One region of the Enterobacter sp. AC1 genome, then DNA from elsewhere that is predicted to be linked to it. Evidence: riboswitches for the same ligand, from Rfam matches in the RefSeq annotation. Region 1 holds a riboswitch; each other region holds the start of a gene.
What was found. A riboswitch is a leader RNA that binds a small molecule or an ion and turns the genes downstream of it on or off. The one in region 1 is predicted to bind thiamine pyrophosphate.
Positions count from the first base shown of each region.

Region 1 (10,003 bases):
TCTGTAATGTTAACGTTAACTTTCGTGATTAACATCATGAATCTGATCTAAATCGCATGAGGAATGTTTAATGTTAACGTTACCATCGCGCCATTACTCCAACATGAGAATGTCATGATGAAAACGCATCACTCTCACAGCTACCCCTTATTGAGCGCATTACTGTTTTTCTTTTTTGTCACCTGGTCTTCTTCCGGCTCTTTGCTGTCCATCTGGCTTCATCAGGAGGTGGGCCTAAAAGCGGGCGATACCGGCATTATCTATGCCGTGCTTTCTGTCTCCGCGCTTTTCGCTCAAATCTGCTATGGATTCATTCAGGACAAACTCGGTCTGCGCAAAAACCTGCTCTGGTTTCTGACCAGCCTGCTCATTCTTTCTGGTCCGGCCTTTTTGCTGTTTGGCTATCTGCTGCAGATTAACGTTTTACTCGGCAGTATTTTCGGCGGGATTTATATCGGCCTGACGTTTAACGGCGGGATAGGGGTACTGGAGTCCTATACCGAGCGCGTGGCCCGCCAGAGCCAGTTTGAGTTCGGCAAGGCGAGGATGTGGGGATCGCTTGGCTGGGCGGTAGCAACCTTTTTCGCGGGGCTCCTGTTTAACATTAATCCGAAGCTTAACTTCGCCGTCGCGAGCTGCGCAGGGCTGGTGTTTTTTGTTTTGCTGGCGCGTCTCAGGGTCTCTTCCGCTCCGCACGCCATGCAGGAAGCGGTGTCCGGCGGTAAGGTCACGCTGGAAGATGCCTTGCGCCTGCTGACGCTGCCGCGGTTCTGGGCGCTGGTGTTTTTCGTTATCGGCACCTGTATTTATGGCGTTTACGACCAGCAGTTCCCGGTCTATTTCTCCTCCCAGTTCCCGACCTTACAGGAAGGGAACGCCATGTACGGCTATCTCAACTCCTTCCAGGTTTTCCTTGAGGCGGCGGGTATGTTCTGCGCGCCATGGCTGGTGAATCGCCTTGGCGCGAAGAATGGCCTGATTGTCGCGGGCATGGTGATGGCAATGCGCATGGTGGCATCGGGGCTGGTTGAAGGGCCGGTACTGATCTCCATTACCAAGCTACTGCACGCGGTTGAACTGCCCGTATTGCTGGTCTCAATCTTTAAATACAACAGCTTACATTTTGATAAACGGCTCTCTTCCACCCTCTATCTGGTGGGCTTTGCCTGTACAAGCTCGGTAATTGCCTCGGTCCTGTCGCCGCTGGCCGGTTACAGCTATGAGAAATACGGCTTTGCCCAGTCCTATCTCATTATGGGGCTATTAGTGTTCAGCACCACGTTTATCTCCATCTTCCTGTTGCGCTCGGGTAAGTCCTCTTCTGACCCGCTCATGACGCAACCTTCCACCATCTGATTGAAAGAGTAGAGAAATGACGTATTCCATTACAAAAGCAGAGCAGGAACTTCAGTCCAGACGCGAAGGGCTTAACCTGCGTTGGTATCCGCGTTACCACCTCGCTGCACGCGCTGGCTGGATGAACGACCCAAATGGCCTGGTCTGGTTTGACGGCTGGTATCACGCTTTTTACCAGCATCATCCGTACTCCACCCAGTGGGGGCCCATGCACTGGGGCCATGCGCGCAGCAAGGATTTAGTTCACTGGGAACACCTTCCGGTTGCGCTGGCGCCGGAAGGACCAGAAGACAAGGACGGCTGTTTTTCCGGATCGGCAGTGGTGGATGGCGATACGCTGGCGCTGATATACACCGGACATAAATTCCACGGCGATCCGGATGATGAGGCGAATCTCTACCAGGTGCAGTGCCTGGCGACCAGCCACGACGGCATTCATTTTGCCCGGCAGGGAATGATTGTTGACACGCCGCCTGGCCTGCATCACTTCCGTGACCCGAAGGTGTGGCGTGAAGGGGAGAGCTGGTACATGGTTGTTGGCGCGCGGGACGGCGAGACGGGCCAGGTGCGCGTTTATCGTTCTGCCGATCTGCGCGCGTGGCAGGATATGGGCGTGCTTGCGGTGGCAGAAAAAGAGATGGGCTACATGTGGGAATGCCCCGACTTTTTCACCCTCAACGGTAAACGCGTGCTGATGTTTTCACCTCAGGGGATGGCGGCAGAAGGATTCGAAAATCGCAATCTTTTCCAGAGTGGCTATCTGGTGGGCGATTGGCAGCCCGGTCAGCCTTTTGTGCATGAAGGTGAGTTTGTGGAAATGGATCGCGGGCATGATTTCTATGCGCCACAAAGTTTCCTCACGCCTGATGGCCGCCGTATCGTTATCGGCTGGCTGGACATGTGGGAATCCCCGCTGCCGGAACAGGAGGACGGCTGGGCAGGCATGCTCTCTTTACCGCGCGAACTGACGCTTGGCGCGGATAACCGTCTGCAAATGCGGCCGGCCAGAGAGGTCGAAGGTCTTCGGGGCGCGTGGTTCCCCTGGCCGGTTAGCACGCTTAACAATCAGCAGATGACTCTGCTGGAACGCTGCGACGCGATGGAGGTGATTCTGCAGTGGGATTGTGCTAACAGCACTGCGGAACAATACGGTATCCGACTTGGAGCCGGGCTACGCGTCTATGTTGATGCGCAGATGCAGCGCCTGGTGCTGGAGCGACACTACCCGCAGTACGGCCTGTGCGGTACCCGTAGCGTCACGCTCGATATGAGCGGCACGCTAAACCTGCGCCTGTTCGTTGACAGCTCTTCCGTAGAGGTGTTTGTGAATGACGGAGACGCCTGCCTTAGCAGCCGTATTTATCCTGATGAAGATTGCCGCGAGCTGGCGCTGTTTGCCTGGACCGGGACGGCGGCGCTTATCGATGCCGGGGCCTGGCAGTTAGGCTAACAGGGGCTTACGGCGTTTTAGTCATGCCAGCAATGATAAAAGGCGACCGGAGTCGCCTTTTGTATCTATTATAAAATATAACCTAAGGGCTAATGCTCAATGTTAAAAAATAGAGTTTCGTCAGCGGCCACAAATAAAGTACGCCTGGTACATAAAACCTAACCATGCTCCAATGACGATAAATGTCAGGTACATTACAACAGAAATAAAAATATATTTTGCCATGCTGATTACGTATTAAAGACCGATCCCCACACCTACTGAAGCACCCATGTTATTAGCGGTATCATCAGAGAAACTGACTTTCGCGATGGTATGTGAATTGACTTTCACGGAAGCCCCGACGGCAAGGGCGCTTTCACTGTTGTACGTTGCGCCGCCAGCGGAGAACATGACGCGCTGATTCGTTTGTACCTGCGGTAAACCGGCCATCGCCATGGCTCCGGAGATACCGGCGTTTGCCTCTTTTTTGTTATTGTCTATGAGAAAACTGGTACGGGGATAACAATACGATATCTCCACACCTTCCCTCTATCCGTTGTATGCCATATCATTGATGGACTTGACTGGCGTTAAACGCTTCATAACTAACACAGCGATAAGGCATATAAGCGATGGCTAGACCGTTTTCTCAAAGATATGGGCACGTTAAAGTTTCAGAGGTAATTCAGGTAGACAGTATTACTAAAGACTCCAGAATGGCTATGTGGAACTGCATCCATGAGGAGCTATTGAGGTATAGAAGTCAGACCAATGATACTATAGAAAATATTGTTAGAAGTGTATGGGTTAATTTTTTAAAAAATGATTCGTCTAAAGTACCAATATACCGTTCTACCGTAGGTGCCCCAGATTTAGTAGGGGAGGTTAAGAGGGCTATAATTAGCGCTCCTTGGTATCATGTTTACGACCTTATTGAGTTTATTGTTAATGAAACTCAAGGGACAAGCTTCGATGATTTATCAATATATTTGAATTCTGTTTTCAAATCCGAAGGGTTAGCATACTCCATTATTGAGGGTATGGTTGTTCCTGTGTCCACCTCTGTTGAGGTTGAAAGCATACAAGAAGGTATTGACACTGGCAGTGATTCTTCAAGAAAACATTTCGAATGTGCATTAGAGTTACTTTCTAACAGGGAACAACCTGACTTTAGAAACTCAATTAAAGAATCTATTTCTGCTATTGAATCCCTCTGCAAAAAAATCTCCGGTAATGATAAAGGAACTCTTGGAGATTGCCTTAAAACTATTGAGGATAAAGGGCATATTCATCCAGCAATGAAACGGGCCTTCCAACAACTATACGGATATACAAGTGACCAAGGCGGAATACGTCACGCTTTAATGGATGGAAGTGAAGAGCCAACCTTAGAGGAAGCTCGTTACATGTTGGTTATCTGTAGCGCGTTCAGTAATTATCTTATTTCTAAGATGAGTGATTAATTATCATAATGCGAGGCTAATAAAGTCTCGCATTTTAATGCATCTGCTGTACATTTTCATCTCCTCCATAGCTTGCCTGACCTGCCCCGAGTATTAGATACAACCGTCAGTTAGTCATGTCGGTTTGTTTACCTTCACATTTTCCATTTCGCCACCGTGCGGCAAGCTCTGGTTGTGTCTGATAATTCAGTGCCGAATGTGGCCGACACTCGTTATAATCCTGCCGCCAGTCGTTAATGATTTTCCTGGCGTGAACGATATCGCTGAACCAGTGCTCATTCAGACATTCATCGCGAAATCGTCCGTTAAAGCTCTCAATAAATCCGTTCTGCGTTGGTTTACCCGGCTGGATTAACCGTAACTCAACACCATGCTCAAAGGCCCATTGATCCAGTGCGCGGCAAGTGAACTCCGGTCCCTGGTCCGTTCATAACGTTGCCGGTTAGCCTCGAAACAGTGCAATACTGTTCAGAATACGCGTGACCTGAACGCCTGCAATCCCGAATGCGGTGATAATTGTCAGACACTCCTTCGTGAAGCCGTCCACATAGGTCAGGCACTTGATCCTGCGACAGGTGTCCAGCGCTTCCATGACGAATTCCATTGACTAGGTCAGGTTGGGTGCAGCCGGACGGAGCAGCGGCAGACGCTCCGTTGCCAGGCCTTTACGACGCCGTCTGCGTTTTACGCCCAGCCCACTGAGATGATAAAGGCGGTACACGCGCTTGTGATTAACATGAAGGCCTTCACGGCGCAGTAACAGCCAGATGCGGCGGTAGCCAAAACGCCTGCGCTCGAGTGCCAGTTCAGTGATGCGCCCTGATAAATGCGCATCAGCCGCCGGATGCTGAGCCTCGTAGCGGCAGGTCGACAGAGACAAACCTATAAGCCTGCAGGCATGAAGTTGCGACAGACCGGTCGCATCACACATAAACTTAACGGCTTCCCGCTTGTGGTCTTTCGTCAGTGCTTTCGCCCCAGAGCCATCTGAAGTGCCTCCTTATCAAGCATGGCTTCGGCAAGCAGCTTCTTGAGTCTGGTGCTCTCTTACTCAAGCGACTTCAGGCGTTTAACCTCCATACCGCCATACTACTTGCGCCAGTTATAAAAAGGTGGCGTGGGAAATGGCGTGCTTAAGACAGAGCTCAGGGCAGAAACCCCGGCTTCAGTCTTGCGGAGAATATTGATGATCTGTTCGTCGGAAAAACGCTTCTTCATGGGGATGTCCTCATGTGGCTTATGAAGATATTACTTACATCGAGGTTTATTAATCAACGGGTAGCAGGTCAGTGATAATCGCTGTGTTAAAACTAGTATAAAAGTGAAATAGTGCGTTGCTCCTTCTGCGTGAAGAAACGATGACCGGGAAGGCGGGCTTGTGCTAACGAGCCACTTACCTTAAGCTGGCGAGAAATCAGAAGATTGTTTTACCAAATGACTCGGGGTGCCCTTCTTTATGAAGGCTGAGAAATACCCGTATTACCTGATCTGGATAATGCCAGCGTAGGGAAGTCAGATGCCTTCCCGGTCATCGCTTCTTCACGCAAGGCAGGAGCGAAACTATGCAGCCTGACCTGCTCGATTTACACGTTTTACACCACTTCCGAACCCGTTCTCCGCTTACCCATTGTATGACCAACGATGTCGTGCAGACCTTTACGGCTAACGTTTTGCTGGCGCTTGGCGCATCCCCGGCGATGGTGATTGAGGCCGAAGAGGCCGAACAGTTTGCCGGGATGGCCGATGCGCTGCTGATTAACGTTGGCACGCTGACGTCGCCGCGCGCCCAGTCGATGCGCCGGGCGATTGAGGGCGCGGTGGCGGCAGGAAAACCCTGGACGCTGGACCCGGTTGCCGTCGGCGCCCTGGCGTTCCGCACCCGTTTTTGCCATCAAATTCTCGCCCTGAAGCCGGCGGCCATTCGCGGCAATGCCTCCGAAATTCTGGCCCTTGCCGGCATGAGCGCGGGCGGGCGCGGCGTTGATACCACCGACACCGCCGCCAGCGCGGTGCCTGCTGCCGAGGCGCTGGCCCGCCAGATTAATGCCATCGTGGTCGTCACCGGTGAGGTGGATTACATCACGGACGGACAACGAACCCGCACGGTCACGGGCGGTGATCCGCTGATGACGCGCGTGGTGGGCACAGGGTGCGCGCTCTCTGCCGTTGTGGCGGCGAGCTGCTCGCTGCCGGGCGATCGGCTGGATAACGTCGCTGCCGCCTGCGGATGGATGAAGCGGGCCGGAACGATCGCCGTTGCGCAGTCTGGTGGCCCGGGCAGTTTTGCCAGCGCGTTCCTGGATGCGCTGTACACGCTGGAGGAGCAGGCATGAAGCGGATTAACGCACTGACCATCGCCGGCACCGATCCCAGCGGCGGAGCAGGCATTCAGGCCGACCTGAAAACGTTCTCCGCGCTTGGCGCGTACGGCTGCTCGGTCATTACCGCGCTGGTGGCGCAAAACACGCGCGGCGTGCAGTCGGTCTACCGTATCGAGCCTGATTTTGTCGCCGCGCAGCTGGATTCGGTGTTCAGCGACGTGCGCATCGATACCACCAAAATCGGCATGCTGGCCGAGACGGATATTGTTGAAGCGGTGGCGGAACGGCTTCAACGCTATCAGGTGCAAAACGTGGTGCTGGATACCGTCATGCTGGCAAAAAGCGGTGACCCGCTGCTCTCCGCTTCCGCCGTTGAGACGCTGCGCAAAAAGCTGCTGCCGCAGGTGGCGCTCATTACGCCAAACCTGCCCGAAGCCGCCGCGCTGTTAGGTGCGCCGCACGCGCAAACTGAACGCGAGATGAAAGAGCAGGGGAATGCGCTGCTGGCAATGGGCTGCGGGGCGGTGCTGATGAAGGGCGGGCATCTGGATGACGCGGAAAGCCCGGACTGGCTCTTCACCCGCGATGGCGAGCTGCGCTTCACCGCGCCGCGCGTGCAGACCAAAAATACCCACGGCACCGGGTGCACGCTCTCTGCCGCGCTGGCGGCGCTGCGCCCACGGCATGAAAGCTGGGCCGATACGGTGCAGGAAGCGAAAGCCTGGCTCTCGGCGGCGCTGGCAAAAGCGGATAGTCTGGAGGTCGGTCACGGTATTGGGCCGGTTCACCATTTTCATGCATGGTGGTAGGCCTTATACTGGCAGGATACACCACGCCTGAGAAAAACAGAGATGGAACAAGCGCATACCCGGTTAATCGCTCAACTGAATGAACGGATCGCCACGCCCGACAACACGCCGCTGTACCTGAAGTTTGCCGAAACGGTAAAAAATGCGGTGCGCAGCGGGGTGCTGGAGCACGGCAATATTTTGCCCGGCGAGCGCGATCTGAGTCAGTTAACCGGCGTGTCGCGCATCACCGTGCGTAAAGCGATGCAGGCGCTTGAGGAAGAGGGCGTGGTGACCCGCGCCCGCGGCTATGGAACGCAAATCAACAACATCTTTGAATACTCGCTCAAAGAGGCGCGCGGTTTTTCCCAGCAGGTGGTGCTGCGCGGCCAGAAGCCGAATACGCTGTGGGTCAACAAGCGGGTGGTGAAGTGTCCGGAAGAGGTGGCGAATCACCTTTCAATTCCTCCCGAAAGCGAGGTATTCCTGCTCAAGCGTATTCGCTACGTTGACGAGGACGCGGTCTCGATTGAGGAGTCCTGGGTGCCGGTCGGGTTAATTCCCGATCCGGATGCGATCGGTATCTCACTCTACGATTACTTCCGCAGCCAGAATATCTTCCCGCAGCGCACCCGCTCGCGCGTCAGCGCCCGCATGCCGGATAGCGAGTTTCAGGCGCACATCAGGATGGATGAAAAAATACCGGTGCTGGTGATCAAGCAGGTCGCGCTCGATCAGCAACACCGGCCGATTGAGTACAGCATCAGCTACTGCCGCAGCGATCTATACGTCTTTGTGTGCGAGGAGTAATGCCTCGCGAGTGGGGGCGCAATCGCCGCCGCGGTGGCTGACCACCCAGGCGGCGACCGCGTTGCCGAGCTGCACCGCTTCCGCCAGCGACCATCCCGCCGCCAGCCCGGCAAGCGTGCCGCCCGCATGGCTATCGCCTGCGCCAATGGTGTCCACGACCGTAGCCGGGCACGCCGGAATAACGCCCGAGGCGTCGCCGTCATACCAGGCGGCACCGTCTTTATCATGCCGCACAATCAGCGCGGCGCCGAAGCGCTGCTGCCACTGTGTTCCTAGCGTTTCGACCTCCACGCCGAGCCGTTCAGCGGCAAGTTGCGCCTCCTGGCGGTTGAGCGACACGATCGGCCTGCAGGCCATGATCCGCGCCATCAGCGCGTCGGGGATATCCGCGATGCGAGGGCCGAAATCGATAAACGCCGTCACGTCCCGCAATCCTTCCAGCCAGCCCGTCAGCAGCTCGCCGCACGGCGAGGCCAGCTGGTAGCCGGACAAATAGACCAGGCTGTTTTGCGGAACATGAAGCGCATCAAGCCAGCGCTGCTGCCACTGGTTCTCCACCCCGCTAAACGACATAAAGGTGCGCTCGCCGTCTGGCTCCACCAGCGCCAGGCACCAGCCGTTGTCGCCGGTTTCAGCCTCCACCGCGCTGTGCAGATCCTGCTTTGCCATCGCGTTACGGATAATATCCGCCCACACGCCGTGGCCGACGGGCAGGGCGTTTTGCGCGGCGATCCCGAGCCGCTTCAGGGCGATGGCAATGTTCAGCGCACAGCCGCCGATATTCACCCCCTGCTGTTTTAACTCGATGTCACACCCGCGCCAGGGCAGGGCGTAGGCGTCGGCGATGACGTCAATCACCGCCGCGCCCAGCACCGTCACCGGGCGCGCGGCGTGCAGGGCGTCGAGACGTTGGGCAAATGAATTCATACGCCCTCCCTTTGCTCCCGGTAGTGCAACAGTTTCTCGCAGTAATGGCCGAAATCGAGCCTGTTAACCGCGTCGAGCTCGGCTTTGAGCGCCGGGTCAATGGCCTGCACGCCGTGGAGCGCCCCGCAGATGGCCGTCGCCATTGCGCCAATGGTGTCGGTGTCGCCGCCCAGGTTGGCGCATAGCACCGCGCAGCGGTTCGGGTCGGTTCCCGCCAGTTCGACCATCGCGATGGCCGCCGGAACGGACTCAACGGTACTGGTTCCCGCGCCAATAAGCTGATAAATCTGCTCGCTGGCGGAGTCGATGCCGTTGGCTTCCCGCACGGTCTTCAGCGCCAGCTCAATACGCGCCGCCAGCGACGCGCTGAAGGTGGTGGTTTTCGCTTCCTGCGCGTAGCGGGCGATACCCGGCAGGGCATCGACGATGTTCTGCCAGCTTTCCCCGTCGATAGCGCGTGACACCGCCCAGGCAATCACCACCGCGCCGGCAATCGCGAGGTCCGATTTATGGGTCGGGCTGGAGGCCAGCGCCACCTGCGCCACAAAGTGTTCCAGCCGCGTCGCCGGGAGCAGGCAGCCCAGCGGGGAGGCACGCATCGCCGCCCCGTTGGTCACACCGTTGTTTTCCAGCTCGCTGACCGGCTTTCCGTCACGAATCGCGTTAAGCGCGATTTTTGACGTCGGGCCGAGCACGTTCTTGTTAAAGGCGTCGAAATCGAGCGCCCAGCGCAGAATATGTTTGCCTATAACATCCGCGTTAATTTCCCCCTCGCACTCAATAATCGCATCCGCCAGGCACAGCGCCATTGAGGTATCGTCGGTGAACTCTGCCTGCCTGAAATAGCAGGCCGCGTTATTCTCAGCCGGGCCGGGTAAGAAGCGATCTATCCAGCCGAAGTGCGCT
Region 1 covers NZ_JBNDIZ010000003.1:288,154-298,156, reverse strand. The annotation lists gene M2433_RS11175 (MFS transporter) at 115-1,356, shown strand; gene M2433_RS11170 (glycoside hydrolase family 32 protein) at 1,373-2,806, shown strand; gene M2433_RS11165 (YadA C-terminal domain-containing protein) at 3,044-3,238, opposite strand; gene M2433_RS11160 (AbiJ-NTD4 domain-containing protein) at 3,421-4,251, shown strand; partial or broken gene M2433_RS11155 (IS3 family transposase) at 4,358-5,469, opposite strand; TPP riboswitch at 5,682-5,778, shown strand; gene thiM (hydroxyethylthiazole kinase) at 5,814-6,584, shown strand; gene thiD (bifunctional hydroxymethylpyrimidine kinase/phosphomethylpyrimidine kinase) at 6,581-7,381, shown strand; gene M2433_RS11140 (GntR family transcriptional regulator) at 7,424-8,170, shown strand; gene M2433_RS11135 (PfkB family carbohydrate kinase) at 8,144-9,097, opposite strand; gene M2433_RS11130 (ADP-ribosylglycohydrolase family protein) at 9,094-10,003, opposite strand, start outside.

Region 2 (10,003 bases), on a different contig from region 1:
CCGGCTGCAGAAATCCCGCCACCAAATTGAGCAGCGTGCTTTTTCCCGCACCGCTTGGGCCAAGCACGGCAATCATCTCTCCCTGACGCACGGAGAGCGTGAAGCGCATCGGCAGATGCTGATAAAGCCAGGTTACATCAGTCAGTTTTAACATCACGCCCCGGAAGTTTTTCGATAACGGTAAATAAGGCAAAGCACAGCAGTAGCAGCAAAAGCGCGGTCACCGCGCCGTCCTGGCTGCGGTAGGAGCCGATTTGCTGATACAGCCAGTAGGGCAGCGTGCGGAAATTGTCATTTCCGAAAAGCGCCACGACCCCAAAATCACCCATTGAGAGCACGCAGGCAAACGCCAGCGCCTGCGCCAGCGGACGTTTTAGCGCGCGCAGTTCGACCACCTTCAGCCGTTGCCAGCCCTTCATCCCCAGCGACTGACAGAGCAAACTGTAGCGGCCGTTGACGTCGCGCATCGGATTTTCCAGCACCTTGAGCGCGTAAGGAATGGCCATCAGGGCGTTGGTGAAAATCACAATACCGTCGGCGCTTTCCGGCAGGCCGATGGTGCTGTTGAACAGCAGGAAAAAGCCCGTCGCCAGCACGATCCCCGGCATGGCCAGAATCAGCATGCCTGTCAGCTCCAGCGCGTGCCCGGCTTTTGGCGCCTGTCGGGCATGCAGTTCGCGGCTGCTCCACAGCAGCATCATGGTCAGCGTGACGCACAGCAGCCCTGCGGCCAGTGCAATACGAAGTGAGGTTCCGGTGGCCTGCCAGAGGATAGGCTGTTGCAGGACGGACAGGAGATTGAGATTAAGACCGTCAACGATAACGGCCATTAGTGGCGGCAGCAGCAGCAGGAGCGCCAGTGCGATCAGGGCAAAATCGGTGATGCGGCTGTGCAGGCTGTCCTGCGGATCGCGCCAGCCGGTTATTTGATTGCTGCCAGTGGGAATGGCTTTACTCAGCCGCTGGCTCAGCAGCACCAGTGCAAGACAGCATCCCATCTGCACCATCGCCAGCAGCGCGGCGCGCCCGGGATCGTAGTCGTAACTCAGCGCCTGGTAAATCGCCAGCTCAATGGTCGTCGCCTGCGGTCCGCCGCCGAGCGAAAGCACGGTGGCAAAGCTGGCAAAGCAGAGCATAAAGATTAATGCCGCCACGGGGGGAAGCTGGCGGCGCAGCCACGGCCATTCGACAAAGCGGAAGAATGACGCGCCGCGCATGCCAAGCTGGGCGGCAATCTGACGCTGTTCGCCGGGAATGTTCTCCAGCGCCTGCAAAAAGAGTCGCGTCGCCATCGGCATATTGAAAAACACGTGCGCCAGCAGAATGCCCTTCAGCCCGTAGGGGGAGAATGTCCATTCAAGACCAAGCTGACTCCACAGGTAAGCCAGCCAGCCCTGGCGACCGTAAACGCTCAGAATGCCAAATACCGCCACCAGCACGGGCAGGATCAGCGTCATGGCGCACAGGCGCAGCAGCGCCTGCCTGCCGGGGAAACGCCTGCGATAGAGCGCGCGCGCAAGAAAAATAGCCGGGATCACCGACAGCAGGGCAGAAAGAAACGCCTGCCAGAAGGAGAACCGGATCACGTGCCAGAGGTAGCTGTCGTGCCAGAGGGCGAGAAGGTCGCTCTCCGGTGCGTTAAACCACAACGCAAGAAAGGCCCCCAGGCTGACCGCCACCATCACTACGGCGGCGAGCAGCCCGGGCAGTAACCAGCCGGGAATCAGCGGCTGACGGCGCGTTGCCATTCACTTACCCATGCTGCACGCTGCGCGGCGACCTGCTGCGGCGTAAATTCCAGCGAGGTTTTTGGTTTGGTCAGCTGCTCGAAACCTGCCGGCAGCGCAACGTTCGTGACGGGATACATCCAGTTACCTGCCGGGATGGCGTTCTGGAACGCGGGCGAAACCATAAATTTCAGGAACTTTTCTGCGAGTTCCGGCTGTTTGCTGGCGACGGTGCGCGCGGCCACTTCCACCTGCAGATAATGCCCTTCAGCAAAATCAGCAGCCGCGTAGTTGTCTTTCTTCTCGGCGATAATGTGATAGGCCGGAGAGGTGGTGTAGCTCAACACCAGGTCGCTTTCGCCTTTCAGGAACAGGCCATAGGCTTCGCTCCAGCCTTTGGTCACGGTGACGGTTTTGGCGGCCAGTTTTTGCCACGCTTCCGGCGCTTTATCGCCGTAGACCTTTTGCATCCACAGCAGCAGGCCCAGACCCGGCGTACTGGTGCGCGGGTCCTCATAAATGACGCGCCATTTCTGGTCGCTTTCTACCAGCTCTTTCAGGCTTTTCGGCGGGTTTTTCAGCTTGTTTTTGTCGTAAACAAAAGCAAAGTAGCCGTAGTCGAACGGCACAAAGGTGTCGTTTTTCCAGCCGCCAGGTACGTTAACGGCATCTGCCGCTACGCCGCTTTTGGCAAACAGTTTGGTTTGTGAGGCAGCGTCCAGCAGATTGTTATCCAGCCCGAGCACCACGTCGGCTTTACTGTTTTTACCTTCCATGCGCAGACGGTTGAGCAGCGAGACGCCATCTTCCAGCGCCACAAACTTCAGTTCGCAGTTACAGTCAGCTTCAAAGGCTTTTTTGACGACCGGGCCAGGGCCCCAGTCGGCAGAAAAAGAGTCGTAGGTGTAGACCGTCAGAACGGGCTTAGCAAAAGCAGGCAGCGCAAACAGCGCCAGCAGGGGAAGAGCTTTTTTTAACACTTTGCACCTCAAAGTTGAGTGGCAAAGGATTTTGAGCGACAGCCTCAAATCCCTTCGCCGGCGTTATCCGGATCAGGTTCGACGGGTATTATCTCAGCGCACATCTGTGATGCAGCACCCCGTTGAGAACGGCGCTATTGTAATGATTTGGTGAATATTACGAAAGCGTTATGGTTCCGGCGGCGCAAACCAGGCCGATTTGAAATCAAACCAGCCCAGGGTGTTCATCCGCAAACCGCGCATGCTGCGCTGTCCCTGGATCATCAGCCAGTGGTGGATCAAGGGGACGATCGCCTGTTCAGACAGCAGCTGCTGGCACCATACGGCAAGATTCATTTCGCCTGCACGCCACAGGGCTGCATCCTGCTGCCAGTCGCGGTGGATGCAGTGCTGGATCAGCGGGACCTCATACAGGTGTGAGAATAATGAAAAATCGAGCGGCAGGGTGAAGTTGGCGCTGTTCAGCCAGATATCGCTGGTAAGTTCCCCCTGGTGCCATTCGTCATAGTTCACTTCCCTGATGTCCAGCCTGACACCTTCTGCTGCCAGCAGTCTGGTCATGATCCTGGCGATAAAACGATGCTCCACGTGTTCGCGGTAGTAGGTCAGGGTGATGGATTCCAGGCCTGCGGGTTTATCGCAGTGCGCCGGGCGGGCGTGGTGCCAGCGCGGAAGCAGGCCGTACGCCGGGAACCAGTAGGTCTGGTACTGCTCTTCCGCGTGGTAGATCAAATTGGAGGGGGATAACACGTGGCTGATCCACTTACGTACCTCATGGTTTGCCCCGCGATGGGTTCGGCCATCAAACAGCAGATAATAGCATCCCTCCTCCAGGCGACTCTCCACGGCTTTTTCTCCCGTGGTTGGGCCTTCCAGCGTCAGGCCGGCGCTCAGCTCTTCATTCAGATCCGGCAATACCCACACGTTTACTTCGTCGATCAGCGCCCGATAGCCAAAATAGTCATCGAACGCGCGGATTTTCAGCTGGTTATTATTATTGCGGGAGACCGAATAGGGGCCGGTGCCAACCGGCTGGCTGGCAAAATTGTTCATCGACTCCCACTCGCCGGGCAAAATCATTGACGGCACATAGCCCAGTAGCCAGGGAAGCCACTTGTCCTGCTGGGACAGTTCAATATCCAGCGTCCACGCCGTTGGGGAGTGAACGCGCGAAATATGCGAGTAGAGCGGCAGCTTGCGGACGCGTTCCAGAGAGGCGATGACGTCGCGCATCTCCAGCTCGCGGCCGTGGTGAAAGTGGATGCCGGGGCGTAAAAAGAATCGCCAGTGAAGAGGAGAAAGCTGCTGCCAGTGGTGCGCGATATCCGCTTCCAGTTCCCCATTTTCCTCATTTATCCGCGTCAGCCCGCTGAAAATTTGCCGGGCCATATGGGTTTCTGAGCGGCGTAAGGCCGTGCCGGGCAACAGATTTTTCATCGGCCGATAGTAGAGGACCCGCAGGATGTGGCGGCCCTGGCGGAAACTGCGTCCGAGGTGCGAAACCAGCATCTGGCGCACGGCGGCTTTGTCGCCCACCAGCTGTACCAGCTGGTCAATTCGGTCCTGCTCCAGCAGGTCTTCGGCGCGCTGCTGCTGCAGCGCCAATCCGGTATAGAGGAAGGTCAGGCGCGAGCGTTTGCCGCGTCCCGCCTCCGCTTCCCAGCTTAACCAGCCCTGCTGCTGCATGGTATTGAGCAGCGTGCGCATATGGCGGCGGGAACAGCTAAGCAGGTCGGCCAGCTCGTTCAGCGTGGTCTCCTGCGATTGCCCCTCACAGCACTGCCAGAGGCGGATGAATTGTTGTTGCAGTCGACCGGAAGGCATAAAAGGGGAACTCCTGACAAAAAATCAGCAATTTATTAATCCCTATATTAAGCCAATAATCCTTACCGATGAAGTGAGGAGGTAAATTATGAAGAGGTCTACCGCACGTCAGTTTTATCAGCACTATTTTTCAGCGACAAAAGGAACGTCCTGGCTGGCCCGCCAGTGTGCAGAGCAACGGCTGAAAATTCTGGAAGACCTGATGCAGTGGGACGTTACGAAACCGACCTCTTCTCGCTAACTCGCCTCGATCATGTGTGACTGAGTATTGGTGCTAATCACCCGCCAGCAAAATGTTTTTGCTGGCTTTTTTCGTTTATTCTTTCACCCGGTTTCGATTCGCTTTCACAAGGACTTGCGCATGCTCTGGTTGATGACGATGGGGCGACGCCTGAACGGCGTCTATGCCGCTTTTATGCTGGTGGCCTTTATGATGGGCGTGGCGGGGGCGCTACAGGCGCCGACGCTGAGCCTGTTCCTCAGCCGCGAGGTGGGCGCGCAGCCGTTTTGGGTGGGGCTGTTTTATACCGTCAACGCCATTGCCGGGATCCTCGTTAGCCTCGCGCTGGCGAAACGATCGGACAGCCAGGGCGATCGCCGCAAGCTGATCCTCTTTTGCTGCGCCATGGCCGTAGGCAACGCGCTGCTCTTTGCGTTCAATCGTGATTACCTGACGCTCATTACCTGTGGCGTGCTGCTGGCGTCGCTGGCGAATACCGCCATGCCGCAGCTTTTCGCCCTGGCGCGTGAATATGCGGATAACTCGGCGCGGGAAGTGGTGATGTTTAGCTCGGTGATGCGTGCCCAGCTCTCGCTGGCGTGGGTCATCGGCCCGCCGCTGGCCTTCATGCTGGCGCTGAACTATGGCTTTACCGCCATGTTTTCCATTGCGGCAGGGATTTTTGTCATCAGCCTGGCGCTGATTGCTTTTGCGCTGCCGTCCGTGGCCCGGGTCGAGCAAACGACGGATAAACCGATGACTCAGGTGAGCGGCTGGCAGGACAAAAACGTCCGCATGCTGTTTATTGCCTCCACGCTGATGTGGACCTGCAACACCATGTACATCATCGACATGCCGCTGTGGATCAGCAGCTCACTGGGCTTACCGGACAAGCTCGCCGGGATCTTAATGGGTACCGCGGCCGGGCTGGAGATCCCGGCGATGATCCTGGCGGGTTATTACGTTAAGCGTTTCGGAAAGCGTCGGATGATGATCGTCGCGGTGGCGGCTGGGGTGCTGTTTTACGCGGGGCTGATCTTTTTCCATTCGCGCGAAGCGCTGCTGGTGCTGCAGCTGTTCAACGCCGTGTTTATTGGCATTGTCGCCGGGATCGGCATGCTTTGGTTCCAGGACCTCATGCCAGGCCGCGCCGGCTCGGCGACCACACTTTTTACCAACAGTATTTCGACGGGGGTAATTCTGGCGGGGGTGATTCAGGGGGCGCTGGCGCAAAGCTATGGCCATGCCTCGGTTTACTGGATGATTACGGCGATTTCGGTGGTTACGCTTGGGCTGACCTGCCGGGTCAAAGACGTTTGATTCTGGAAGACGGCTTCACGAAATGGAACGACTTTCTGACAGGTACGAAGAAGGGGAATAGAGTGCGTGGCGGGTGCTTGAGGCTGTTTGCCTCAGGCTTTCGCAAGAGGCAAACAGTGGAGAGTCCCACATCAAAACTGATGGGGAGACCAACTTCACAACCCACATTGCGAGGTTAGTCTCTTCATTGCCGAAAAGCAATAAGGAGGCTGGAATGCCAAAACGTAGTCAAATCAATGGCCCGCTTTTTGCGGGCCATTGCCTTTAGCTCATAAACGCAGGCTGTTTTTTCTCGTACGCTGAGATGGCGTCTTCGTGCTGGAGCGTCAGGCCAATACTGTCCAGACCGTTCAGCATGCAGTGACGACGGAACGCATCAATGCTGAAGCTGTAGGTCTTATCTCCGCCCTTCACCACTTCTGCTTCCAGATCCACTTCAAACAAAATACCCGGATTCGCCTGCACCAGGGCGAACAGCTCATCAACCTGTTCGTCGCTCAGCGTGACGGGCAGAAGCTGGTTGTTGAAGCTGTTGCCGTAAAAGATATCGGCGAAGCTCGGTGCGATAACCACTTTAAAACCGTAGTCGGTCAGGGCCCACGGCGCGTGTTCACGGGATGAACCGCAGCCAAAGTTTTCCCGCGCCAGCAAAATGGATGCGCCTTTGTATTCCGGGAAGTTCAGAACGAACTCCGGATTAGGCACTTCACCTTTGTCATCCAGGAAACGCCAGTCGTTAAACAGATGTGCACCAAAACCGGTACGCGTGACTTTCTGCAAAAACTGCTTAGGAATGATTGCATCAGTATCGACGTTAGCGGCGTCCAGGGGGACAACCAGGCCCGTATGTTGGGTAAATTTCTCTGCCATGATTGTCTCCTTATTTCAGGCTGCGAATATCGGCGAAATGGCCGGTGACTGCCGCAGCGGCGGCCATTGCCGGGCTGACCAGATGGGTGCGCCCACCGCGGCCCTGACGGCCTTCAAAGTTACGGTTACTGGTGGAGGCGCAGCGCTCGCCCGGATTCAGGCGATCGTTATTCATGGCCAGGCACATGGAGCAGCCTGGCAGGCGCCATTCGAAGCCCGCGTCGATAAAGATCTTATCCAAACCTTCGGCTTCCGCCTGGGCTTTCACCGGACCGGAGCCTGGAACAACCAGAGCCTGCACGCCCGGTGCCACTTTACGGCCTTTTGCAATTTCAGCGGCGGCGCGCAAGTCTTCGATACGGGAGTTGGTGCATGAGCCGATGAAGACTTTATCAATGGTGACGTCGGTCAACGGAACGCCAGGTTTCAGCCCCATATAGGCCAGCGCTTTTTCCGCACTGGCGCGTTCGACCGGATCGGCGAAGGACGCCGGGTCAGGGATGCTGTCGTTGACGGAAATCACCTGGCCCGGGTTGGTGCCCCAGGTCACCTGCGGGGCAATCTCTTCTGCCTGCAGGGTAACCACGGTATCGAAGCTGGCACCGTCGTCGGTTTTCAGAGTTTTCCAGTACGCGACAGCAGCGTCAAAATCCTGACCTTTCGGCGCGTGCAGACGGCCCTTCACATAGCTGAAGGTGGTGTCGTCTGGCGCGACCAGACCGGCTTTTGCGCCCATCTCAATGGCCATATTGCAGAGGGTCATACGGCCTTCCATGCTCAGCGCCTGGATGGCCTCGCCGCAGAATTCCACCACGTGGCCGGTACCGCCTGCGCTGCCGGTTTTGCCAATGATCGCCAGCACGATGTCTTTTGCGGTGATGCCCGGCGCGGCTTTTCCCTTCACTTCAATCTTCATGGTTTTGGCGCGACCCTGTTTCAGAGTCTGCGTTGCCAGCACGTGTTCAACTTCAGAGGTACCAATCCCGAACGCCAGGGCGCCAAACGCGCCGTGCGTCGCGGTGTGGGAGTCACCGCAGACGATGGTCATGCCCGGCAGGGTAATCCCTTGCTCCGGCCCCATTACGTGGACGATACCCTGATAAGGGTGATTCAGATCGTACAGCTCAACGCCAAACTCGTTGCAGTTCTTAATCAGCTCCTGCATCTGGATACGCGCCATCTCACCGGACGCGTTAATGTCTTTGGTCTGGGTGGAAACGTTGTGATCCATCGTTGCGAAGGTTTTGCCCGGCTGACGAACCGGACGCTTGTGCGCGCGCAGGCCGTCAAACGCCTGAGGAGAGGTCACCTCGTGTACCAGATGTCTGTCGATATACAGCAGAGGGGTTTCGTTTGGTGCCTCGTAAACAACGTGCGCATCAAACAATTTTTCATATAAGGTCTTGGCCATGATTACACCCCTTGCGCGACATAGCGGGCAATAATGTCGCCCATTTCATCAGTACTGACTGCCGCCGTGCCGCGTGCTAAATCACCGGTACGGACGCCTTCTTCTAACGCCCGGTTAATGGCGTTCTCAATTGCGGTTGCTGCATCACCTGCATCCAGGCTGTAGCGCAGCAGCAGGGCCAGAGAGAGGATCTGCGCAATCGGGTTAGCAATGTTTTTACCTGCGATATCCGGCGCGGAGCCGCCTGCCGGCTCGTACAGGCCAAAGCCCTCTTCGTTCAGGCTTGCAGAAGGCAGCATGCCCATGGAGCCGGTAATCATTGCGCATTCGTCCGAGAGAATATCGCCGAACAGGTTCGAGCACAGCAGGACGTCAAACTGCGACGGATCCTTGATCAGCTGCATCGTCGCGTTGTCGATGTACATGTGCGACAGCTCAACGTCCGGATACTGCTTCGCGACTTCACTGACGATTTCGCGCCACAAAATGGAAGACTGCAGCACGTTCGCTTTATCAATGGAGGTCACTTTATGGCGGCGTTTGCGCGCAGACTCAAACGCGATATGGGCGATACGTTCAATTTCGAAGCGGTGATACACCTCGGTGTCGAACGCTTTTTCATGCTGGCCGCTGCCTTCGCGTCCCTTTGGCTGACCGAAATAGATCCCGCCGGTCAGTTCACGCACGCACAGAATGTCGAAACCGTTGGCGGCGATATCCGCGCGCAGCGGGCAGAATTCTTCCAGACCCTGATACAGCTTCGCCGGACGCAGGTTGCTGAACAGCTTGAAATGTTTACGCAGCGGCAGCAGCGCGCCGCGCTCTGGCTGCTCTGCAGGCGGCAGGTGTTCCCATTTCGGGCCACCGACGGAACCAAACAGCACGGCATCGGCATTTTCGCAGCCTTCCACGGTCGCTTTCGGCAGTGGCGTACCGTGGTTATCAATCGCAATACCGCCCACATCGTAGTGGCTGGTGGTAATTTTCATCGCAAAACGCGCGCGAACGGCTTCCAGTACTTTCAGCGCCTGTGCCATCACTTCCGGACCAATACCGTCGCCCGGTAACACAGCAATATGGTAATTCTTCGACATTACACGGTTTCCTTGTTGTTCTCTTTATTCTGAGCTTTGCGTTGCAACTCTTTTTCGACTTCGGCGGCGCGCCAGATGTTGTTCAGAACATGCACCATCGCTTTTGCGGAGGATTCGACGATATCGGTCGCCAGACCCACGCCGTGGAAACGGCGGCCATTGTGGGTAACAACAATGTCGACCTGACCCAGTGCATCTTTACCGTGGCCCTTGGCCGTCAGGTCATATTTCACCAGCTCAACGTCGTACTCGGTGACGCGGTTGATCGCCTGGTAGATGGCATCGACAGGGCCGTTACCGTTAGCGGCTTCTGCTTTAATTTCATCACCGCAGGCCAATTTGACCGAGGCGGTGGCGATGTTGCTGGAGCCGGACTGCACGTTGAAATAATCCAGACGGAAATGCTCTGGCTCTTCCTGCTGCTTATTAATAAAGGCCAGCGCTTCCAGGTCATAGTCGAACACCTGACCTTTTTTGTCGGCCAGCTTCAGGAATGCGTCGTACAGCTGATCCATGTTGTAATCGCTGTCCTGATAACCCATCTCTTCCATACGGTG
Region 2 covers NZ_JBNDIZ010000009.1:802-10,804, forward strand. The annotation lists gene thiQ (thiamine ABC transporter ATP-binding protein ThiQ) at 1-154, opposite strand, end outside; gene thiP (thiamine/thiamine pyrophosphate ABC transporter permease ThiP) at 138-1,748, opposite strand; gene thiB (thiamine ABC transporter substrate binding subunit) at 1,724-2,707, opposite strand; TPP riboswitch at 2,739-2,839, opposite strand; gene sgrR (HTH-type transcriptional regulator SgrR) at 2,876-4,531, opposite strand; gene sgrT (glucose uptake inhibitor SgrT) at 4,620-4,772, shown strand; gene M2433_RS20415 (sugar efflux transporter) at 4,893-6,071, shown strand; gene leuD (3-isopropylmalate dehydratase small subunit) at 6,336-6,941, opposite strand; gene leuC (3-isopropylmalate dehydratase large subunit) at 6,952-8,352, opposite strand; gene leuB (3-isopropylmalate dehydrogenase) at 8,355-9,446, opposite strand; gene leuA (2-isopropylmalate synthase) at 9,446-10,003, opposite strand, start outside.
Region 2: it holds a riboswitch for thiamine pyrophosphate, as region 1 does, so the genes downstream of both, thiB (thiamine ABC transporter substrate binding subunit) here and thiM (hydroxyethylthiazole kinase) in region 1, are expected to answer to the same signal.

Region 3 (10,003 bases), on a different contig from region 1:
GTTCGACGACAAAGAATTCCCCCTGAACGGGCGCCACCATCTGACGCAGGGTGTAGCCCATTGACGTCAAATCAAGATGAAACGCGATCGTTCCCTTCAGTCTGCCTTCAGGAGAAATCAAAGGCTTATAAAGCGTGACCGTTGGATGACCGGTAAAGTAGTCCATGTAGGGACGGGTATAGTGGCTGAAGATGCTGGCTTCCGCCTGGGCGACAAACCATGGCCGCGTCCGCGGATCGAAGGTTTTACTTTTCTCAGTAGGGAGCACTTCCGGTGCGCGGAGATAATGCCCCTGCGTGTCGGCCAGCGAGATGGAGGATACGGTCGGCATCAGGTTCTGCAGATGCATCATCATCTGTAGCCCCTGGGTCGGGTTGACGTTGAGCGTCTCGTTTAACCTGTCGTTGCGCGCAAAATACATGGCAGAGCGGCCAAGGATATAGTCGTTTTCACGTAGGATAGATTCGGTGTAGTTCACCGCCAGGTTATGCGTGAAATTGCTATTAATTTTATGATAATCCTCAAGAAAATCCTTTCTCTGTGAAAGCGTCACGGCGATCGCGATCACCGCAAAACTGCAGAGGATCCCCGCGAAGCTGAGCATGATTGGCCGGGTAAAAGAGAGCTTTTTGCTGTGAAGTGCCATGGGCTGTGCATCGTTCCTGATGGTGAATACTTTTCGTCTGCCGATATCCTCTCAGCATAGTCGCTGTCCTGCGGTTAACGGTGAATTATACGGAACACGATTTTTGATGGGATGATTTATCTTAAGAATCACTAAGAAAATACTTATCAAACGAGCGGGCGCTTTTTGTGCAATAAAATAAATCAGAGGCAGGGCGAAACGAGGAAGAAGCTTTTCGCCCTGGTCAGCATCCGTTGCTAACGCGGTGACAATAAAAAACCGGATGAGTGCTGGCAATCATCCGGTGGTGACTTTCCGTAGTCCCTCGACAATTTTTAACCGCGTTGCGGTGCGTTGCAACGTTATTGCGAGGCTCTTCCCAGCCAGCTGTCCCAGTCTTTCCAGACGGGCTGAAGGCCCTGTGCCGTCAGGGCCGCGGCGACCGCTTCCGGACGCCGTCCGTCATGCGGGACAAACTGCTCCAGCTCCGGACGATCGTCGGCATAGCCGCCAGGCTGCGTTTTGGAAAAGGCGCTGACGTTGTTAATCGCAAGCGGGATCACGCGATCGCGAAACGCCGGGGACTCACGCGTTGAGAGGGATAATTCAACCTCCGGCGCCAGCAGGCGAAACGCGCAGATGGTCTGTACCAGCTGGCGTTCATCCATCAGCGAGGCCGGTTCAATCCCTCCCGCGCAAGGCCGCAGGCGGGGGAAAGAGATGGAATAACGGCTCTGCCAGTAGTGCTGCTGAAGCCACAGCAAATGTTCCGCCACCATGTAACAATCCACCCGCCAGCTGTCGGAGAGACCGATCAGCGCGCCCAGACCGATTTTGTCGATCCCCGCGCGACCCAGCCTGTCCGGCGTTTCCAGCCGGAAAAAGAAGTCTTGTTTCTTGCCCTTCAGGTGGTGTCGGGCGTACGTCGCCTCGTGATAGGTTTCCTGATAGACCATCACCCCGTCCAGCCCGAGCGTTTTTAGCTCCGCGTACTCGTCCTGTGACAGGGGCTGCACTTCCATCTGCAAAGACGCAAACTGACGACGAATGGCGGGAAGATGCTGACGGAAATAGTCCATTCCCACCTTTCCCTGATGTTCGCCCGTAACCAGCAGAAGATGCTCAAAGCCCATCTCACGTATGGCCGCACACTCGTGGGCAATCTCATCCTCATCGAGCGTTTTTCGCCTGATGCGGTTGCTCATAGAGAAACCGCAGTAGGTGCAGTCATTGGCGCACAGGTTTGAGAGATAGAGCGGCACGTAGAAGCTCACCGTGTTGCCAAAGCGCTGACGGGTAAGCCTCTGGGCTCGCTGGGCCATCGGTTCGAGGTACGCGCTGGCCGCCGGGGAGAGCAGGGCCATCAGATCCTCGCGGGTCAGATGACGGGCATGCAGCGCGCGCTCCACGTCGGCAGCCGTCTTGCTGTTGATCCGCAGGGCAATGTCGTCCCAGTTTAGCTCCCGCCAGCGCTCGGTAAACGTGCTCATGAGATCGCCTCCAGAAAGCCGGTCAGCGGGCTGGTGGCCTGCGCCTGAAAACTGCGCGAACCCGGGCCAGACTCCCTTGCCAGCAGGCCGGCCTCTACGGCCATGCGGAACGCACGCGCCATCATGACCGGATCGTCGGCAACCGCAATAGCCGTGTTCACCAGCACCGCGTCGGCACCCATCTCCAGCGCCTGCGCGGCATGGCTTGGCACGCCAATACCCGCATCCACCACCACCGGTACGTTGGCCTGTTCGATGATGATCTCCAGCATCGCCCGGGTTTCCAGCCCCTGGTTGGAGCCGATGGGGGCTCCCAGCGGCATGACGGCGGCGCAGCCGACCTCTTCCAGCCGTTTACACAGGACCGGGTCGGCGCCGCAGTAAGGCAGGACCGTAAACCCTTGCTGCACCAGCTTTTCAGCGGCCTTCAGTGTTTCGATGGGGTCAGGCAGCAGCCAGCGGGCATCCGGATGTATTTCCAGCTTCAGCCAGCGCGTGCCGAGCGCCTCCCGGGCCAGCTGTGCGGCGAAAATCGCCTCTTCGGCGGTTTTCGCGCCGGAGGTATTGGGCAGCAGCGTGACGCCCGCTTCCAGTAAGGGAGCCAGAATAGCGTCGCTGTGGTGGCGCAGATCCACGCGCTTGAGCGCCAGCGTCACCAGCTGGCTGCCGCTTTCACGAATGGCATCCACCATCAGCTGCGGCGAGGCGAATTTTCCGGTTCCGGTAAACAAGTGCGAGTCAAAAACTTTATCGGCAATACGTAACATCTCAGCCCCCTGCGATAACCTGAAACAGCAGGATCTGGTCGCCTTCGTTGACCTGCTGATGTTCCCACTGCTCGCGCGGCAGGATCTGTTGATTGAGCGCCAGCGCCGTTCCCGGCTTGAGTTGGCGCAGCTTGTCGAGCAGTACGGCAACGGTGAGCCCGTCGTCGCATCTCATCGGCTCATCGTTAAACAGAATGCGCATCGCGGCCTCCACATACCGGACAACGGCTGGCGCGGCGTAACGCCAGATGGCGCCAGCCGCTGGAGCGGGCATCAAACAGCCGCAGCGTATTGCGTTCCGCCTCCATGCCGCTGAGCAGCTTGATGGCCTCCAGCGCCTGCATCGTGCCCATCACGCCGACCACCGGACCAAGAATGCCCGCCGTGCGGCAGTTGCGCGCCGGCTCGGCATTATCCGACCACAGGCAGCGATAGCAGCCCTGCGCCCACGGTGGCGTCAGGACCATCATCTGCCCGCCGAACCCTACCGCGCTGGCGGTGATAAGCGGCGTGTTAGTTGCCACGCAGGCGGCGTTAATCGCCTGGCGCGTCGCCATGTTGTCGGTACAGTCCAGCACCACGTCGGCAAGCGCGACTTCACGGTGCAGGCTCTCGCCGCAAAGACGTTCCTGTCGCGCAACCAACTCGATGTCCGGATTAAGCTGGTGTAGCCGCTGCCGGGTGATGTGCGCTTTAGGCTGGTTGATATCGCCGGTGGTAAAGAGGATTTGTCGCTGCAGGTTGCTGAGATGAACGTCGTCATCGTCGGCCAGCACCAGCGTGCCGATACCGGCACCTGCCAGATAGAGCGCCGCGGGCGCGCCTAATCCGCCCAGGCCGACAATCAGCACCCGGCTGGCAAGCAGCTTTTGCTGCCCGTCGATGGCGATATCCTCCAGCAGGATCTGACGGCTGTAGCGCATAAAATCACGATCGTTCATCGCCAGCTCCTGCCAGCTGTAACAGCTGTTGGGTGGCAGACTGCCAGTCTGCGGCCTGGGTGATGGCGCTGACGACGGCGATGCTGCCGACGCCCGTCTCCAGCACGGACGGAGCCCGTTCCAGGCTAATCCCACCGATAGCAACGGTGGGATAATCGGCAAGGCGTTTGACGTGACTCGCCAGCTGCGTCAGTCCCTGCGGTGCGGAGGGCATCTGCTTGGTCTGCGTCGGGAAAACGTGGCCCAGCGCGATGTAAGAGGGGCGGGCCGCCAGCGCCACGTCGATCTCCATGTCATCGTGTGTTGATACCCCCAGCCGTAATCCGGCTTCGCGGATAACACTCAGATCCGTTGTTTCTAAGTCCTCCTGGCCCAGATGCACGCCGTAGGCCTGGTGCTTAACGGCCAGTCGCCAGTAGTCGTTGATAAATAGACGGGCGTTATATAGACGCCCCAGCGCAATGGCGGCGATAACATCAGCCTCCACTTCGTCATCGCGTTTATCCTTGATGCGCAGCTGGATCGTGCGAACGCCTGCCTCCAGCAGACGTTCGATCCACGCTACGCTGTCCACCACCGGATAGAGTCCTAAACGGTAGGGAACGGGTGGGAAATCGGGCTGGTACATTACGCCTCCTCTTTTTTGAGGTAGATTTCGCCACCTTTGGCGCGGAAGGTTTCAGACATGTCCGCCATGCCCACTTCAATGGTTTGCGCGGCGGCGTAGTCGCGCACCTCCTGGCTGATTTTCATCGAGCAGAATTTCGGTCCGCACATGGAGCAGAAGTGTGCGACTTTGCCCGATTCCTGCGGCAGGGTCTCATCGTGATAGGCGCGGGCGGTGAACGGGTCCAGCGCCAGGTTGAACTGGTCTTCCCAGCGGAATTCAAAACGCGCCTTCGACATGGCGTTATCGCGGATTTGCGCGCCCGGATGGCCTTTGGCCAGATCGGCGGCATGGGCGGCAATTTTGTAGGTAATCAGCCCCTGCTTTACATCCTCTTTGTTTGGCAGGCCGAGGTGCTCTTTCGGCGTCACGTAGCAGAGCATGGCGCAGCCGAACCAGCCGATCATCGCCGCACCAATCCCGGACGTGAAGTGGTCATAGCCTGGCGCAATATCGGTGGTCAGCGGCCCCAGGGTATAGAACGGCGCTTCGTGGCAGTGCTCCAGCTCTTCCGTCATGTTGCGGCGGATCATCTGCATCGGCACGTGTCCCGGGCCTTCAATCATCACCTGCACGTCATACTCCCAGGCGATTTTGGTCAGTTCACCCAGCGTGTGCAGCTCGGCAAACTGCGCCTCATCGTTGGCATCGCGAATGGAGCCCGGACGCAGGCCGTCGCCCAGCGACAGAGAGACATCGTACGCGGCACAGATTTCGCAAATCTCGCGGAAGTGTTCGTAGAGGAAGTTTTCCTGGTGATGCGAGAGGCACCACTTCGCCATGATGGAGCCGCCGCGCGAGACAATACCGGTCAGGCGTTTCGCCGTCATCGGCACGTAGCGCAGCAGTACGCCCGCGTGAATGGTGAAGTAATCTACCCCCTGTTCAGCCTGCTCCAGCAGCGTGTCGCGGAAGGCTTCCCAGGTGAGGTCTTCAGCAATGCCGCTCACTTTCTCCAGCGCCTGATAAATCGGGACGGTGCCGATTGGGACCGGGCTGTTACGCAGGATCCACTCGCGGGTTTCGTGAATATAGCGGCCTGTGGAGAGGTCCATCACCGTGTCCGCGCCCCAGCGCGTTGACCAGACCAGCTTTTCCACCTCTTCTTCGATGGAGGAGGTAACGGCCGAGTTGCCGATGTTAGCGTTGACCTTCACCAGGAAGTTGCGGCCGATAATCATCGGCTCGGATTCCGGGTGGTTGATGTTGGCGGGGATAATCGCGCGGCCGGCGGCCACTTCATCACGCACAAACTCCGGCGTGATGTTCTCCGGCAGGCGAGCGCCAAAGCCCTCGCCCGGATGCTGGTGGCGCAGTATTTCGCTGCGGATGCGCTCACGGCCCATGTTTTCACGGATGGCGATGAACTCCATCTCCGGCGTGACGATCCCCTGACGCGCATAGTGCAGCTGGGTCACGCGTTTGCCCGCTCTGGCGCGTTTCGGCGTCAGCAGCCCGGCGAAGCGCAGCTCGTCCAGACCGTCGTCGGCCAGGCGTTCTTGGGTATATGCAGAGCTACGCACGCTCAGTTCTTCGCAGTCGTTACGTGCATCAATCCACGGCTGGCGCAGCTTTGCCAGACCCTGCTGGACGTTGATAGTCACAGAGGGATCGCCGTACGGGCCGGAGGTGTCATACACCGGTACGGCTTCGTTGTCTTCATACTGCGGGTTATCTTTGCTGCCGCCGATAAGCGTCGGGCTAAGCTGGATTTCACGCATCGGGACGCGGATATCGGCCTGCGAGCCGGAAATGTAGATGCGTTTAGAGTTCGGGAAAGCGGTGCCTTCCAGGGTATCAATGAAGCGTTGGGCCTGTGCGCGCTGTTCGCGGCGGGTCAGTTTTGCAGTAGACATAGCTCATTCCAAAAGTGAAGGACATGGCTTGTCAGACGACGGATGAAGCAAGAGAGGATCGCCCGGGGGCGATACAACAGCAGTGTGACTCTTGTTCCCTTCGCAGGTATTAGCCTGATCAGGTTCCGCGGATCCCGAATTAACGGTCTCAGCCCGTGCTTTCACACTGGGCACTCCGACAAGAAAAATCCCCCTCGTGAGAGGGGCGAATGGTTGTAAATTACTCGTTAACGATTAAGAACTCAAGCAGGGCGCACGATGTTATCTTCGTGGCTGACATCCAGGCCGTTATCCAGGGCCAGGGCGATCAGCTTATCTTCCAGCGTGAATCGCTCTTCCAGCGCTTCACCAAGGTCGGAAAGCGCCCGCTGGAACTCAAGATAGTTGTCGTGATCGATGGCGTTCTCAAGCGTGGAATCGTAGTAATCCATGATCTGCTGGGTGTTGGCTTCCAGCAGCGGATAGAGTTTGCTGGCCGCTAAATACGGCGTTGTCCCTTCCATTTCGCGGATAATGCGTTCATAAATATTGAAATGGCCGTCGGACAGATAGTCGACCAGGCCCTGACAAAAATCATCCAGCGATTTTTCATTCAGTCGCATAAACGATTCTTTGCCAGGCTTAATACCGACCAGATTGTAATAAGCCACGAGTAGATGCTTGCGCACGTGTAGCCAGCGATCCACCAGTTTGTTACTTCCTCTAACGCGCTCAGTCAGGCTCTCTAGCTGGTTTAACATGGTCGACTCCGCAAGGTTTAGGATTGAATCTGCTTATCCAAAATGTAACCACAATGCTAACAACATGTCAGTGAAGCGAAGGTAGTGCAATAGATATGGATCGTATTATTGAAAAATCAGATCTGGGTTGGTGGATCGTCAGTCACGAACAAAAATTATGGCTTCCTGGCGGAGAGATCCCTTATGGCGCAGCAGAGGCGTTCGATCTTGTGGGACTCCCTGCGCTGAAGATCGGCGAATGGCAGGGGGATGCGGTGTGGTTGATCCAACAGCCTCGCCGCCAGGATATGGGATCGGTGCGCCAGGTGCTGGATCTGGACGTGGGTCTGTTCCAGCTGGCGGGGCGCGGCGTGCAGCTGGCGGAGTTTTACCGCTCGCATAAATACTGCGGCTACTGCGGTCATACCATGCACCGGAGCAAAACCGAGTGGGCGATGCTCTGCAGCCACTGCCGCGAACGCTACTATCCCCAGATTGCGCCGTGCATTATCGTCGCTATCCGCCGGGAGGATTCCATCCTGCTGGCGCAGCACACCCGTCATCGCAACGGCATTCACACCGTGCTGGCCGGCTTCGTCGAGGTGGGCGAAACGCTGGAACAGGCGGTGGCGCGCGAAGTGATGGAGGAGAGCGGGATTAAGGTCAAAAACCTGCGCTACGTCACCTCTCAGCCGTGGCCGTTCCCGCAGTCGTTGATGACAGCCTTTATGGCCGATTACGACAGCGGTGAAATTGTTATCGACCAGAAAGAACTGCTGGAAGCGAACTGGTATCGCTATGATGATTTACCGCTGTTGCCTCCGCCGGGCACCGTAGCGCGTCGGCTGATAGAAGATACCGTGGCGATGTGTCGGGCCGAGTATGAGTAGTGTTACACTGAGGCCATGACGCTTAAGGAACTGCAAAAATGACCGAACTGAAGAACGATCGTTATCTGCGTGCGCTGCTGCGCCAGCCCGTTGATGTCACCCCGGTGTGGATGATGCGCCAGGCGGGACGCTATCTGCCAGAGTACAAAGCCACGCGCGCGCAGGCGGGTGATTTTATGTCGCTGTGCAAAAACGCCGAGCTGGCCTGCGAAGTCACGCTGCAGCCGCTGCGCCGCTTCCCGCTGGATGCTGCCATTCTCTTTTCGGACATTTTGACCATTCCGGATGCCATGGGCCTTGGGCTCTATTTCGAAACCGGCGAAGGCCCGCGCTTCACCTCCCCAATCAAAAGCAAAGCCGACGTGGATAAGCTGCCAATCCCCGATCCGGAAGGTGAACTGGGCTACGTGATGAACGCCGTGCGCACCATTCGCCGCGAACTGAAAGGCGACGTGCCGCTGATTGGGTTCTCCGGCAGCCCGTGGACGCTGGCGACCTATATGGTTGAAGGCGGCAGCAGCAAAGCCTTCACCATGATTAAAAAGATGATGTACGCCGAGCCGCTGGCCCTGCATGCGCTTCTCGACAAGCTGGCGAAGAGCGTCACGCTCTACCTCAACGCGCAGATTAAAGCGGGTGCACAGTCGGTCATGATTTTTGATACCTGGGGTGGTGTGCTGACCGGGCGCGATTATCAGCAGTTCTCCCTGTACTACATGCACAAAATTGTCGACGGCCTGCTGCGCGAGAACGAAGGTCGCCGCGTGCCGGTAACGCTGTTCACCAAAGGTGGCGGTCAGTGGCTGGAAGCCATGGCGGCAACCGGCTGCGACGCGCTGGGTCTCGACTGGACTACCGATATCGCCGATGCCCGCCGCCGCGTGGGTGACAAAGTGGCGCTGCAGGGAAACATGGATCCCTCCATGCTCTATGCTCAGCCTGCCCGCATTGAAGAAGAAGTGTCGACTATACTGTCTGGTTTCGGCCAGGGTGAAGGCCACGTCTTTAACCTCGGCCACGGCATTCATCAGGATGTGCCGCCAGAACACGCTGGCGTCTTTGTGGAGGCGGTGCATCGGCTTTCTGCCCAGTATCACAAGTAAGGAGTGGTTATGGATCTCGCGTCGCTACGCGCTCAGCAAATCGAACTGGCTTCATCGGTGATCCGCGAGGATCGTCTGGATAAGGATCCTCCGCAGTACATTGGCGGAGCAGACGTCGGATTCGAGCAGGGTGGTGAAGTAACGCGAGCGGCGATGGTGGTCCTGAAATACCCTTCGCTTGAGCTGGTGGAATACAAGGTGGCGCGTATCGCCACCACCATGCCCTATATCCCCGGTTTTCTCTCCTTCCGCGAATACCCCGCGCTGCTGGCAGCGTGGGAGCAGCTCTCGCAAAAACCTGACCTGCTGTTTGTCGATGGACACGGTATCTCACACCCGCGCCGTTTAGGCGTTGCCAGCCACTTTGGGCTGCTGGTGGATATGCCGACCATTGGCGTCGCCAAGAAACGCCTGTGTGGCGCGTTTGACCCCCTTTCCGCCGAGCCGGGCGCGCTGGCACCGCTCATCCATAAAGGCGAGCAGCTGGCGTGGGTCTGGCGCAGCAAAGCCCGCTGTAACCCGCTCTTTATCGCTACCGGGCATCGGGTAAGCATGGACAGCGCCCTGGCATGGGTGCAGCGTTGTATGAGGGGCTACCGCTTGCCGGAGCCGACGCGCTGGGCAGACGCCGTGGCCTCATCGCGTCCGGCTTTTGTTCGTTGGCAGGAAATTCAGCGATGATTCAGGTAAACTGCGCCTAATTTTCGATTCGAGAGATCATCATGCTACAAAACCCGATTCACCTGCGCCTTGAAAAGCTGGAAAGCTGGCAGCACGTCACCTTTATGGCTTGCCTGTGCGAGCGCATGTATCCCAACTATGCCGCGTTCTGCAAGCAAACGGGCTTTGGCGATGGGCATCTTTATCGCCGAATTCTGGACCTGATCTGGGAAACGCTGACGGTGAAAGACGCGAAGGTGAATTTCGACTCTCAGCTGGAAAAGC
Region 3 covers NZ_JBNDIZ010000005.1:5,008-15,010, reverse strand. The annotation lists gene M2433_RS14985 (sensor domain-containing diguanylate cyclase) at 1-646, opposite strand, end outside; gene thiH (2-iminoacetate synthase ThiH) at 988-2,115, opposite strand; gene thiG (thiazole synthase) at 2,112-2,882, opposite strand; gene thiS (sulfur carrier protein ThiS) at 2,884-3,084, opposite strand; gene M2433_RS14965 (HesA/MoeB/ThiF family protein) at 3,068-3,823, opposite strand; gene thiE (thiamine phosphate synthase) at 3,810-4,451, opposite strand; gene thiC (phosphomethylpyrimidine synthase ThiC) at 4,451-6,346, opposite strand; TPP riboswitch at 6,425-6,534, opposite strand; gene rsd (sigma D regulator) at 6,589-7,086, opposite strand; gene nudC (NAD(+) diphosphatase) at 7,182-7,955, shown strand; gene hemE (uroporphyrinogen decarboxylase) at 7,994-9,058, shown strand; gene nfi (deoxyribonuclease V) at 9,068-9,739, shown strand; gene M2433_RS14930 (YjaG family protein) at 9,781-10,003, shown strand, end outside.
Region 3: it holds a riboswitch for thiamine pyrophosphate, as region 1 does, so the genes downstream of both, thiC (phosphomethylpyrimidine synthase ThiC) here and thiM (hydroxyethylthiazole kinase) in region 1, are expected to answer to the same signal.